One region of the Mesorhizobium sp. M8A.F.Ca.ET.161.01.1.1 genome, then DNA from elsewhere that is predicted to be linked to it. Evidence: riboswitches for the same ligand, from Rfam matches in the RefSeq annotation. Region 1 holds a riboswitch; each other region holds the start of a gene.
What was found. Region 1 has a riboswitch for thiamine pyrophosphate ahead of thiB (thiamine ABC transporter substrate binding subunit). Riboswitches for the same ligand answer to the same signal wherever they lie in the genome.

Region 1 (3,270 bases):
GTAGGGATCGTCGGCCGGGCCGAGTCCGGCCTCGACATAGGCCCGCACATTGGCAAAGCCGTCCATGTCGGGCATCTGGGGCAGGTAACGCACCGTTGCCGAAGGCTGGCGGAACACCTCGCCGTCCTGCGGTTCGATCAGGCCGGCGGCGATCTTGAGCAGCGTCGACTTGCCGGACCCGTTGCGGCCGACCAGCGCGATCTTGTCGCCGGTCGACGCGGTCAGGGCGGCGCCATCGAGCAGCGGCGTGCCGCCAAAAGTCAGTCTTATCCCGTCGAGATTGAGAAGGGGCGGGGCCATGTCAGCTTTCGGGCAATGGATAGGGATGGGCGAGCAGCAGCGCGCGGCCGTGGCCGAGCGCGATGTCGAGGCGGCCCTTGACCTCGTTGGAAATGGTCAGCGACGATCCGAAAGCCACCTCGACCTTGTCGAGCGGCCATTTGGCGCCGGTGACGGTCAGGCCGGAGAGTTCGGAAAAGCCGAGAATAGAAAATAGCGTGCCGTCGGCATAATCGAAGCTGGCCCTGCCGTTGAGCAAGGGGACACCCTCCTGGGCGCCGCTGGTCAAAAGCACATCCGTTCCGGCCTCGGCCAGCCGCAGGCCAAGCGCCAGATGCAGAAAGGCGTGATCGGCGCGCTTGCCGCCGAAGGCGCCCGCCAGCGCAAGGCGGGTCGCTCCACGCTCCAGTGCGGCCGCGATTGCCAGTTCGCCGTCGGTCTTGTCCTTTTCCGTCGGGAAGGTTTGCTGGGGCACGGCGGCGAGATGGGCGGGCAGATCGGCCGGAACCGAATCGAAATCACCGACCCACAATTCCGGCACGAGGCCCAGCATCCGCGCATGACCGATGCCGGCGTCGGCGGCGATCACGCGCGAGCCTTCGACCTGGCGGTCGAGCCGGGGCGTGCGGAGGAGATCGCCGCCAAGCAGGATGGTGAATGTGCTCATATCCCGTCGCCTTACCAGCCCGGCACGGGAAACGGAAGGCGGCAAACTCCCACTTGCGTGTCCCACCCGCCGGGCCTATGTGTCGAAACGCTCTAACGGGGTGCCGGACGCGAATTTCGCGGGCCGGCTGAGAGGCAGTCTCGCCAACCCGCTGAACCTGATCCGGTTTGTACCGGCGGAGGGATTAGACGTTTCGGACAGTCCGACGCCTCAATTCCTTTCAACGCAAACGAAGGAGGCGCCGATGCGCACGTTTTTATATTCTCTCATCGCAGCCACGGCGGTGACGCTGTCCGGGCCGGCCTTGGCCAAGGACAAGCTCACGGTCTACACCTATGAGAGCTTCACTGCCGACTGGGGTCCAGGCCCCGTGGTGAAGAAGGAATTCGAGGCCGAATGCGGCTGCGATGTCGAGTTCGTCTCGGTCGCCGACGGCGTGGCGCTGCTCAACCGCGTCAAGCTGGAAGGCGCTTCGACCAAGGCCGACATCGTGCTCGGCCTCGACACCAATCTCACCGCCGATGCCAAGGCCTCCGGCCTGTTCGCGCCGCATGGCGCGGTGAGCGATGTCAACGTGCCGGGCGGCTGGAGCGACGATACTTTTGTTCCCTTCGACTACGGCTATTTCGCCGTCGTCTACGATACGCAAAAGCTGAAGTCGCCGCCGAAAAGCTTGAAGGAGCTGGTCGAGGGCAGCGCCGACGACAAGATCGTCATCCAGGACCCGCGCACCTCGACGCCCGGTCTCGGCCTGCTGCTCTGGGTGAAGTCGGTCTATGGCGATAAGGCGCCGGAGGCCTGGGCCAAGCTCAAGACCAAGGTGCTGACCGTGACGCCGGGCTGGAGCGAGGCCTATGGCCTGTTCACCAAGGGCGAGGCGCCGATGGTGCTTTCCTACACCACCTCCCCGGCCTACCATATGGTCGCCGAGAACACCGAGCGTTACCAGGCGGCGTCTTTCGAAGAGGGCGAGTATCTGCAGATCGAGGTCGCCGGCATCACCACGACCGGAGCCAAGAACCCGCTGGCGGAAAAATTCATGGCCTTCATGACCGGACCGAAATTCCAGGACGCCATCCCCGAGACCAACTGGATGTTCCCGGCCGGCAAGACCGACAAGCCGCTCAACCCAGCCTTCGACAAACTGGTCAAGCCGACCAAGACCCTGCTGTTCAGCCCGGACGAGGTCGCGGCCAACCGCAAGGCCTGGGTGGATGAATGGCTGGCGGTGATGAGCAAGTAGTTGGCTGTATGATCCGAAGATGAATGCTCTACGGCGCCCCCCTCTGTCCTGCCGGACATCTCCCCCGCTTGGGGGGAGATTGGCTGTCATCGGCGATTTCGCCAATCGCCAACATTGCAGGAATGAGCTGGGCGCCGGAGCTGCTAATCTCCCCCCTCGTGGGGGAGATGTCCGACGGGACAGAGGGGGGCGCGAAGGAACGCGACGCACGTTAAAGGCCTTTCGTGCAACCCGCGTCTGATCCCCGCATTACCGCCGGCAGCGTAGCGCTGGCGGCGATCGCGCTCTTGATCGGCGGCGCGTTTGCCGGGCTGCTTGTCGAAGGCGCACACGACCTCTCCGGCGCCTGGGCGGCCTTCGACCCTTATCTGTTGCGCGTCGTGCGCTTCACACTCTGGCAGGCGGCCCTGTCAACGCTGCTCTCCGTCGGGCCGGCCCTGTTCGTGGCGCGGGCGCTGTCGCGGCATCCACGGTTTTTCGGCCGCGCCTTCATTCTGCAGCTCTTCGCCGTGCCGTTGGCGCTGCCGGCGATCGTCGCGGCGCTCGGCATTCTGGCGCTTTATGGCCGTGCCGGCTATTTCGCCGGCCTGTTCAACTGGGTTGGCGGCCAGGGCTGGCCGGGCATCTACGGCCTCTCCGGCATTCTCGTCGCCCATGTCTTCTTCAACCTGCCGCTGGCCACCCGCCTGTTCCTCGAGGCGCTGCAGACCATCCCCTCCGACCAGTGGCGGCTGGCGAGCCAGCTCGGCATGGCGGCGCGGCCGGCGTTCCGGTTGATCGAATGGCCAACACTGCGCGCCGCCATGCCCGGCGTCGCCGGGCTCGTCTTCATGCTCTGCATCACATCCTTCACCATCGTGCTGACGCTTGGCGGCGGGCCGGCCGCGACGACGCTCGAAGTCGGCATCTATCAGGCCTTGCGCTTCGATTTCGATCCCGCGAGGGCTGTCGCGCTGACATTGCTGCAGATCGCCTTGACCTTCATCGTGGTGCTGGCGCTGACGCGGCTCGGCGCCAATGTCGTCGGCGACACCAACCTGCCGGTCGCGCCGCGCCGCTATCTCTCCGTCAACGGCACCGA
Region 2 (3,270 bases), on a different contig from region 1:
CACGGATGTCGTGGGAAATGCGCATGGAGCAGAATTTCGGCCCGCACATCGAACAGAAATGTGCCAGCTTGTGCGCCTCCTTGGGCAAGGTCTGGTCGTGGAAGGACCGTGCGGTTTCGGGGTCGAGCGACAGGTTGAACTGGTCCTCCCAGCGGAACTCGAAGCGCGCGCGCGAAAGGGCATCATCCCTGGTTTTCGCTGCCGGATGGCCCTTCGCCAGATCGGCTGCATGGGCGGCTATCTTGTAAGTGATCACCCCAATCTTGACGTCGTTGCGGTCGGGAAGGCCGAGATGCTCTTTCGGCGTGACGTAGCAAAGCATTGCGGTGCCGAACCAGCCTATCATGGCGGCACCTATCCCTGAGGTGATGTGGTCATAGCCCGGCGCGATGTCGGTCGTCAGCGGCCCCAACGTGTAGAACGGCGCCTCACCGCACACTGCGAGCTGCTTGTCCATGTTCTGCCTGATCTTGTGCATGGGGACATGGCCCGGGCCTTCGATCATCACCTGGCAGTCCTTTGCCCAGGCAATCTTGGTGAGTTCTCCAAGTGTTTCCAGTTCGGCGAATTGCGCCGCGTCGTTCGCATCGGCGATTGAACCGGGACGAAGGCCGTCGCCGAGCGAGAAGGAAACGTCATAGGCTCTGGCGATGTCGCAGATCTCCTCGAAATGCTCGTAGAGGAAGCTCTCCCGGTGATGGTGCAGGCACCATTTGGCCATGATCGAGCCGCCGCGCGAGACGATGCCCGTGACCCGGTCGACGGTCAGCGGTATGTAGTGCAGCCGCACGCCGGCGTGGATGGTGAAATAGTCGACGCCTTGCTCGGCCTGCTCGATCAGCGTGTCGCGATAGACCTCCCAGTTGAGGTCCTCGGCGATGCCGCCGACCTTTTCGAGCGCCTGATAGAGCGGCACCGTGCCGATCGGCACCGGTGCATTGCGCACGATCCAGTCGCGGATGTTGTGGATGTTGCGGCCGGTCGACAGGTCCATCACCGTATCGGCGCCCCAGCGGATCGCCCACACCATCTTTTCGACCTCTTCGGCCATCGACGATGTGACAGCCGAGTTACCGATGTTGGCGTTGATCTTCACCAGGAAATTTCGCCCGATGATCATCGGTTCGCTCTCGGGATGATTGATGTTGGCGGGAATGATTGCGCGTCCGCGCGCCACCTCGTCGCGCACGAATTCGGGTGTGACGAAATCTGGGATCGCCGCGCCGAAGGCTTCGCCGTCGCGTTGCAGCTTGCCGCGCATCACCTCGCGGCCGAGATTCTCGCGGATGGCTACGAACTCCATTTCTGGCGTGATGATGCCGGCGCGCGCATAGGCAAGTTGGGTCACCGCCTTGCCCTGCTTGGCCTTGAGCGGCCGATTGCGTATCGGAAATTCCGGTGTCAGGCGCTCGCCGGTGGCGAATCCATTGTCTTCCGGCCGGACGTGGCGGCCGTCATAGGCTTCGACATCGCAACGCGCCGTGACCCATTCGTGGCGAAGCCGGGCAAGGCCTTTTTCGATGCTGGTTTGGACTGATGGATCGGTGTAGGGGCCGGACGGATCGTAGACGGTGACGGGCGGTTCGCCGGCCGTCGGATGGACGGAAATCTCGCGCATCGGCACCCTGATCTGCGGGTAGAGGACGCCGGGCTTGTGGATTTTCCGCGAGGCGGGCAGTGGTCCCGTCGACACGGCGGGGGTGAGGGCATTCATCGTGAGGCTCCTTTGCTCATGCATTGGAGACCCAGTTCTGTGCCGGAAGGATGAAAAGACGCTTCTGTAGACCTGCTGCAGCAGGACCTCGGGCGTAAACTCCCGCAAAGCGCTTGCACCGTCCCTACGCCAGTATGAACTGGATCAGGTTCAACGGGTCACTGCGCCGCGAAAGCCAGCAGTATCTCAGCCCCTTACCGGGACTCCCCTGGTGAATGCCTCAAGTTGAATGGGCCGGTGCTGCTTTGTCAAGCGCCTTCGGGCGCCTTCGGGCGCCTTCGGCCGGTGGCGACGTCCGGCGGCCGGCCGAGCGGAGAGCTCGCGCATGCATCGGGGACAAGTCACGCCCCGTAGACCAGGGCTGGAATGGCCAAAGTCTCATTCGCTTCGTGAAGGATGGAAAAACTGTATCGGCCATGTGCGTCGAGATCGACCGAGTAGCTCAGGCGGTCACGGATGTGGTTATCCTGGTCGAAGGCGACGATTTGCGGCTTCAGCGAGGTGATTTGCACCACGTCCAGGTAGATGGAGTTGCAGATATGATCTGGTCGTCGGGCTGGCAGGTGCAAGCGGCCGCTCTATTCAGGATGCGGCATCGGCGGCGTTCCCGATACCAATGATATCTTGCGGGCAACTTATGCAATCACCGGCTTCGTAAAACCCGACGGCGGCGGCCGTGTCCTGGCGCTGAGGATGTGCCGCTGTTCCAGCAGAGAAATCGCGTGGGCGCGGAGTTTTCGCTCTGCGAGGAAGAGTTGACGCAATCGTTTAGCTTGCTTGCAGTTCGTAGAGACCCGCCTTTGAAAGCAACTAAGCTATTGCATTGATATGTTGGTGCGCGATCGATCGCTACATAGCCGGCCGCCATTATCCGAGTATTGATCCGCCGGTGTTCGTGTTGCCGTATATGGCAATCCCTGCGAGATCGTCGCGGCCGGATCGGCCGCACCCTCTAGTCATAAAAGGGGAAGCGACCGAGAATTCCGCTGCCGAAAACTTCTCTGGCTTGGCTATGCATGCGGTAGATGAGATCGCCGCCTACCGCGACCTGGTCGAGGAAGGCATCGACGCCCAGTTCGGACAGCCTGGTTATCGCAATGCGTTAGCGGCTCAGACTTGCGGTCTCGAGAGCGGCCTTTGGGGGTCACCTCTTTTTTGTTTCAGAGGTTGGAAGACGGCTGCTCGTTACCCAATAGAAATGGCGACTACGGAACGCGATCGATCGCGGCCATCAGGAAACACCTGTCTTCGGCTCAACCTCGACATGGCGTCCGATCGACCGCAGATATACAGCTATCTCGTCCATGAGATGATCGCGTTCGCCGTAGATCTCAGCAATCCTGCGCAGCTGTGGCTCGACGGACCTCCGTTGCGCCGGCGTCAAATCAGCATCGCCAAAGACATATCCCAAGTTGCCAATCGCGCAAATGTTGCAGCCGGCCTCCACAACTGCTTGCACGAATGCCGGAATGTCTTTTTCTTGCATAGTCTTCATGTCGAACCTCTCGTGAATGGCGTGCTTGCGCGCCCATGCTGCCTTTTCAGCGTGTCCTCTG
Region 3 (3,270 bases), on a different contig from region 1:
AAGCGCCCGCCATTGCCGCAAGCCCTTATAATAGCGGCTGTTAACCACCGCCCGGCGGTTGACAGTGCGCGGCGTTGCTGACCAACTACGCGGGTTGATTGGTTTCAGGGGGAGCATGAGGAAGCTCTACGAGAAGCGTGTGTTGGTGAAGCGGGAAAGGCTCCCAAGTGTCGCCGCGGCAGGACCGCTTTCTCCCAAACCAGGCTGACGGCTCGGCCGGTCTTTTGGTAGTGACTGGACCGGTTCGTTACGGTGCTCGGATTGCCGGGCGATGTCTTGCCCCGCCGGATCTGAAAAGATGATTTCTTCCGAGCCTGTGGCCGGCGCCCGGCAGCTCAATGCAGTTTTCATCCTGGATGTTTCTGCTTACACCGGGCCCCTGCTTTCCGGGTGGGTCGAGGCGGGAAATCGTATTGGCGCGATCATCGTGCCTGGCTTTCAGCGCCCATCCAGAGGCTTCAGCATTGGCAATTTTCGACGCCGGCTGAGGCGCCAGCTTCTGCTCAGGCGCTATCTCGGCAACACGCCGGTAAAGTTGATCGAATTCGGCCGGCCTTACGACTGGGATGAGCTTGGCCGGCAATTGCCTGAGATCGCCGCGGATGTACTGATCTGCTACGCTTTCCCGACCTTGATCCCACAACAACTGCTCGGCCTCTTTCCCAAGGGCGGGCTTAATTTTCATCCGGCGCTGCTGCCCAACTACCGGGGTCCGCATCCTCTCCATCGCCTGGCCGCGGACGGCCAGCATGCCGTTCATGGCGGCGTGACATTGCACAAGATGTCCGCCAATTTCGATGACGGCGACATCCTCGGACAGGTGCCGTTCTGCGAAGCACACTGGGCAACGCGGCGGGATGTGGCCGACAGCGTGGCGACCGCGATGCGCGCGTTGGTGCGCGAGGTGGCGCCAGCCTATTGCAAGGATTTGGTGTCCGGGACGCGGCAGCCAACCGGTGATTTCGTCTGGGCGCGACTTGAGCGGGACCACATGGCGATTTCATCCGACATGTCGATCGAGCACGTTGCCCGATTGTGGCACGTCCTGGGCGGTAATCCCGGTATCTATCTGGACGTTGCCGGCCGCGAGGTCCGGTTGGCCTTTCAGATCGCGCGACTGGGTCCGGCAACTGGAAAGAGGCCGGTCAGGCGATGGGGGAGGGTGGAGTTCGATCTTGCCAATGGCCGGGTTCGATACCTCACCTATGGCCGCCTGCTCAAACGGTTGATGAAAATCCACGCCGCATTCGCACGGCCAAAAGCCGGAAAACCGTGCCCCGAAATAAGAGTGTTTGGCAAAGTAGCCAGCGAATCGGCGCCAGAGGTACCGCCGGCCGGTCGTGGCGGATAGTGAAGCCAATGCGCATGGCGGAACTTGCGTCCGCGCTTTTCCTGCTGCGAAAACTACTTACCGCAGTTCTTGTCGTTCACGGTCGGCGCGGTCGCCCTGCCATTGGCATCCGTCCGCGTGCTGGTCGGGCAATTCTGGTCCGCGTTGGAATTTCATGTCGCCCGGCGTGATGGTCGGGCTGTTGGCTGCGCCCGGATCGAGACAAATTTCCGGGCCGTCAACACCCGGTTGCGCCTGCGCTGGCGCAATGCTTTTGGCGCAGCTTGCTGAAAAAACAGCTTCCCCAACCGATCGAATGGTGCTTTAACGCCGCCATCCACAGGGGTGCTCCGTACGGTCGGGGCTGAGACGGGGGCGGCAAGCCCACAGACCCTAGAAGCTGATCTGGGTAATACCAGCGGAGCGAGGCGGGCGATGTTTTCAGGCGCACAGGTTTCCCTATATCCCATGGCCGACGATTTTGTCGGCGTCATCCTGGGTGCGCTCGGCGCGCTCGATCCGTATCGCGACAAGCTCAGGATCGAGACCGACGACATCTCGACCTTGCTGGTCGGGCCCCCCGAGGTGCTATTCCCGGCGCTGCGCGACCTTTTCGTGGCTGCGTCTGGCAGCGGTAAGCATTGCGTGCTGTCGGCGACCATTTCGCGTGGTTGCCCAGGTGAGCCGGACGATCCGATCTGCCGCTCCGACACGTTTGGCGGACCTGCCGGGCCACTCGGCCCGCGCAAGCAAGCCGCCATTTCCGCCGTGCGCGGCGCGCCCGCCACTGGGCAGCCAGCGGCGGCGCAGTTCTCGCTCTATGTGATGGGCACGGACGACCACATGGACGAGATCTATGGCTGCATCGATTTCCTGAAGCAGTCTGGCGTCTATGATCGCTCCAAGAATTTCTGCACCAAGCTGCGCGGCGATGCTGGCGCGATCTTCTCGGCGCTCGACGAAGCCTTCTGCCGCTTCGGACCGGGCGCCGGCCACGTAACCCTCGACGTCACGGTTTCGGCCAACAGTCCCACTGCCGTCTGAACCGTTCGCGCCGACGCGCGAACGCCGTCAAGGTCATCCTCTCGTGGCTTCATCGTCATTCAACCCGCGTCAGCTCGCGGGCTTCCTCGCCCAGGCAGCGCCGGCCGTGATATCGATCGGCCTGGTGCTCGTGGCGTGGGAACTCTACGCAAACCATTCCGGCATCAAGCCGACGGTTCTGCCGGCGCCCTCGCGCGTCTTCGAACAGGCGATGCTCAATCGTGACGCGCTGCTCGACAACGCCATTCCCACCATCCGCGCCACGCTGATCGGTTTTGCCTGCTCGCTCAGCGCCGCCTTCGCGCTGTCGATGCTGGTCGACTTCTTCCAGCCTTTGCGGCGCGCGCTGTTTCCTGTCTTCATAGTCAGCCAGACCTTGCCGCTGGTCGCCATCGCGCCATTGGTGGTGCTGTGGTTCGGTTTCGGGCTGACGCCCAAGATCATGCTGGTGGCACTGGTCACCTTCTTCCCGATGCTGGTGGCCCTGGTGCAGGGCTACGAGGCTACCGAGGTCGAGATCGGGCAGATGCTGCGCGCCATGGGAGCAGGGCGCTGGCGGGTCTTCATCCTGGCACGGTTGCCTTCGGCGCTGCCTTATTTCTTCGCTGGCCTCAGGATCTCCATCACCTATGCCGTCGTCGGCGCCATCTTCGCCGAATATGCGGGCGCGGCCAAAGGGCTGGGCATCTACATGCTCAACGCCAAAAACAATTTCCGTCCCGACCTGGTGCTCGCCGCCGTCGGCGTCAGCGCCGCCCTTACCCTCGTCCTGTTCGGGCTGACGGTGGTGCTGCAACGACTTGCCATGCCCTGGGAAAGAGCCGCTGGCAGGCGAGCCGCCCGAAAAGGCCCGCAAGCATGAGCCGGCTCGAATTGCGGCATATGCGCAAGGCCTT

Region 2: it holds a riboswitch for thiamine pyrophosphate, as region 1 does, so the genes downstream of both, thiC (phosphomethylpyrimidine synthase ThiC) here and thiB (thiamine ABC transporter substrate binding subunit) in region 1, are expected to answer to the same signal.
Region 3: it holds a riboswitch for thiamine pyrophosphate, as region 1 does, so the genes downstream of both, EN804_RS10620 (YkoF family thiamine/hydroxymethylpyrimidine-binding protein) here and thiB (thiamine ABC transporter substrate binding subunit) in region 1, are expected to answer to the same signal.

What each region holds. Positions count from the first base shown of each region.
Region 1 is NZ_SRTD01000005.1:65,581-68,850, forward strand. Features, by position in the region: gene EN804_RS14505 (ABC-F family ATP-binding cassette domain-containing protein) at 1-300, opposite strand, end outside; gene EN804_RS14510 (thiamine diphosphokinase) at 302-946, opposite strand; TPP riboswitch at 1,033-1,147, shown strand; gene thiB (thiamine ABC transporter substrate binding subunit) at 1,191-2,189, shown strand; gene thiP (thiamine/thiamine pyrophosphate ABC transporter permease) at 2,414-3,270, shown strand, end outside.
Region 2 is NZ_SRTD01000013.1:67,461-70,730, reverse strand. Features, by position in the region: gene thiC (phosphomethylpyrimidine synthase ThiC) at 1-1,714, opposite strand, end outside; TPP riboswitch at 1,818-1,934, opposite strand; gene EN804_RS25970 (hypothetical protein) at 2,056-2,283, opposite strand; gene EN804_RS38855 (hypothetical protein) at 2,946-3,270, opposite strand, start outside.
Region 3 is NZ_SRTD01000003.1:409,236-412,505, reverse strand. Features, by position in the region: gene EN804_RS10630 (formyltransferase family protein) at 272-1,351, shown strand; TPP riboswitch at 1,662-1,775, shown strand; gene EN804_RS10620 (YkoF family thiamine/hydroxymethylpyrimidine-binding protein) at 1,766-2,374, shown strand; gene EN804_RS10615 (ABC transporter permease) at 2,418-3,236, shown strand; gene EN804_RS10610 (ABC transporter ATP-binding protein) at 3,233-3,270, shown strand, end outside.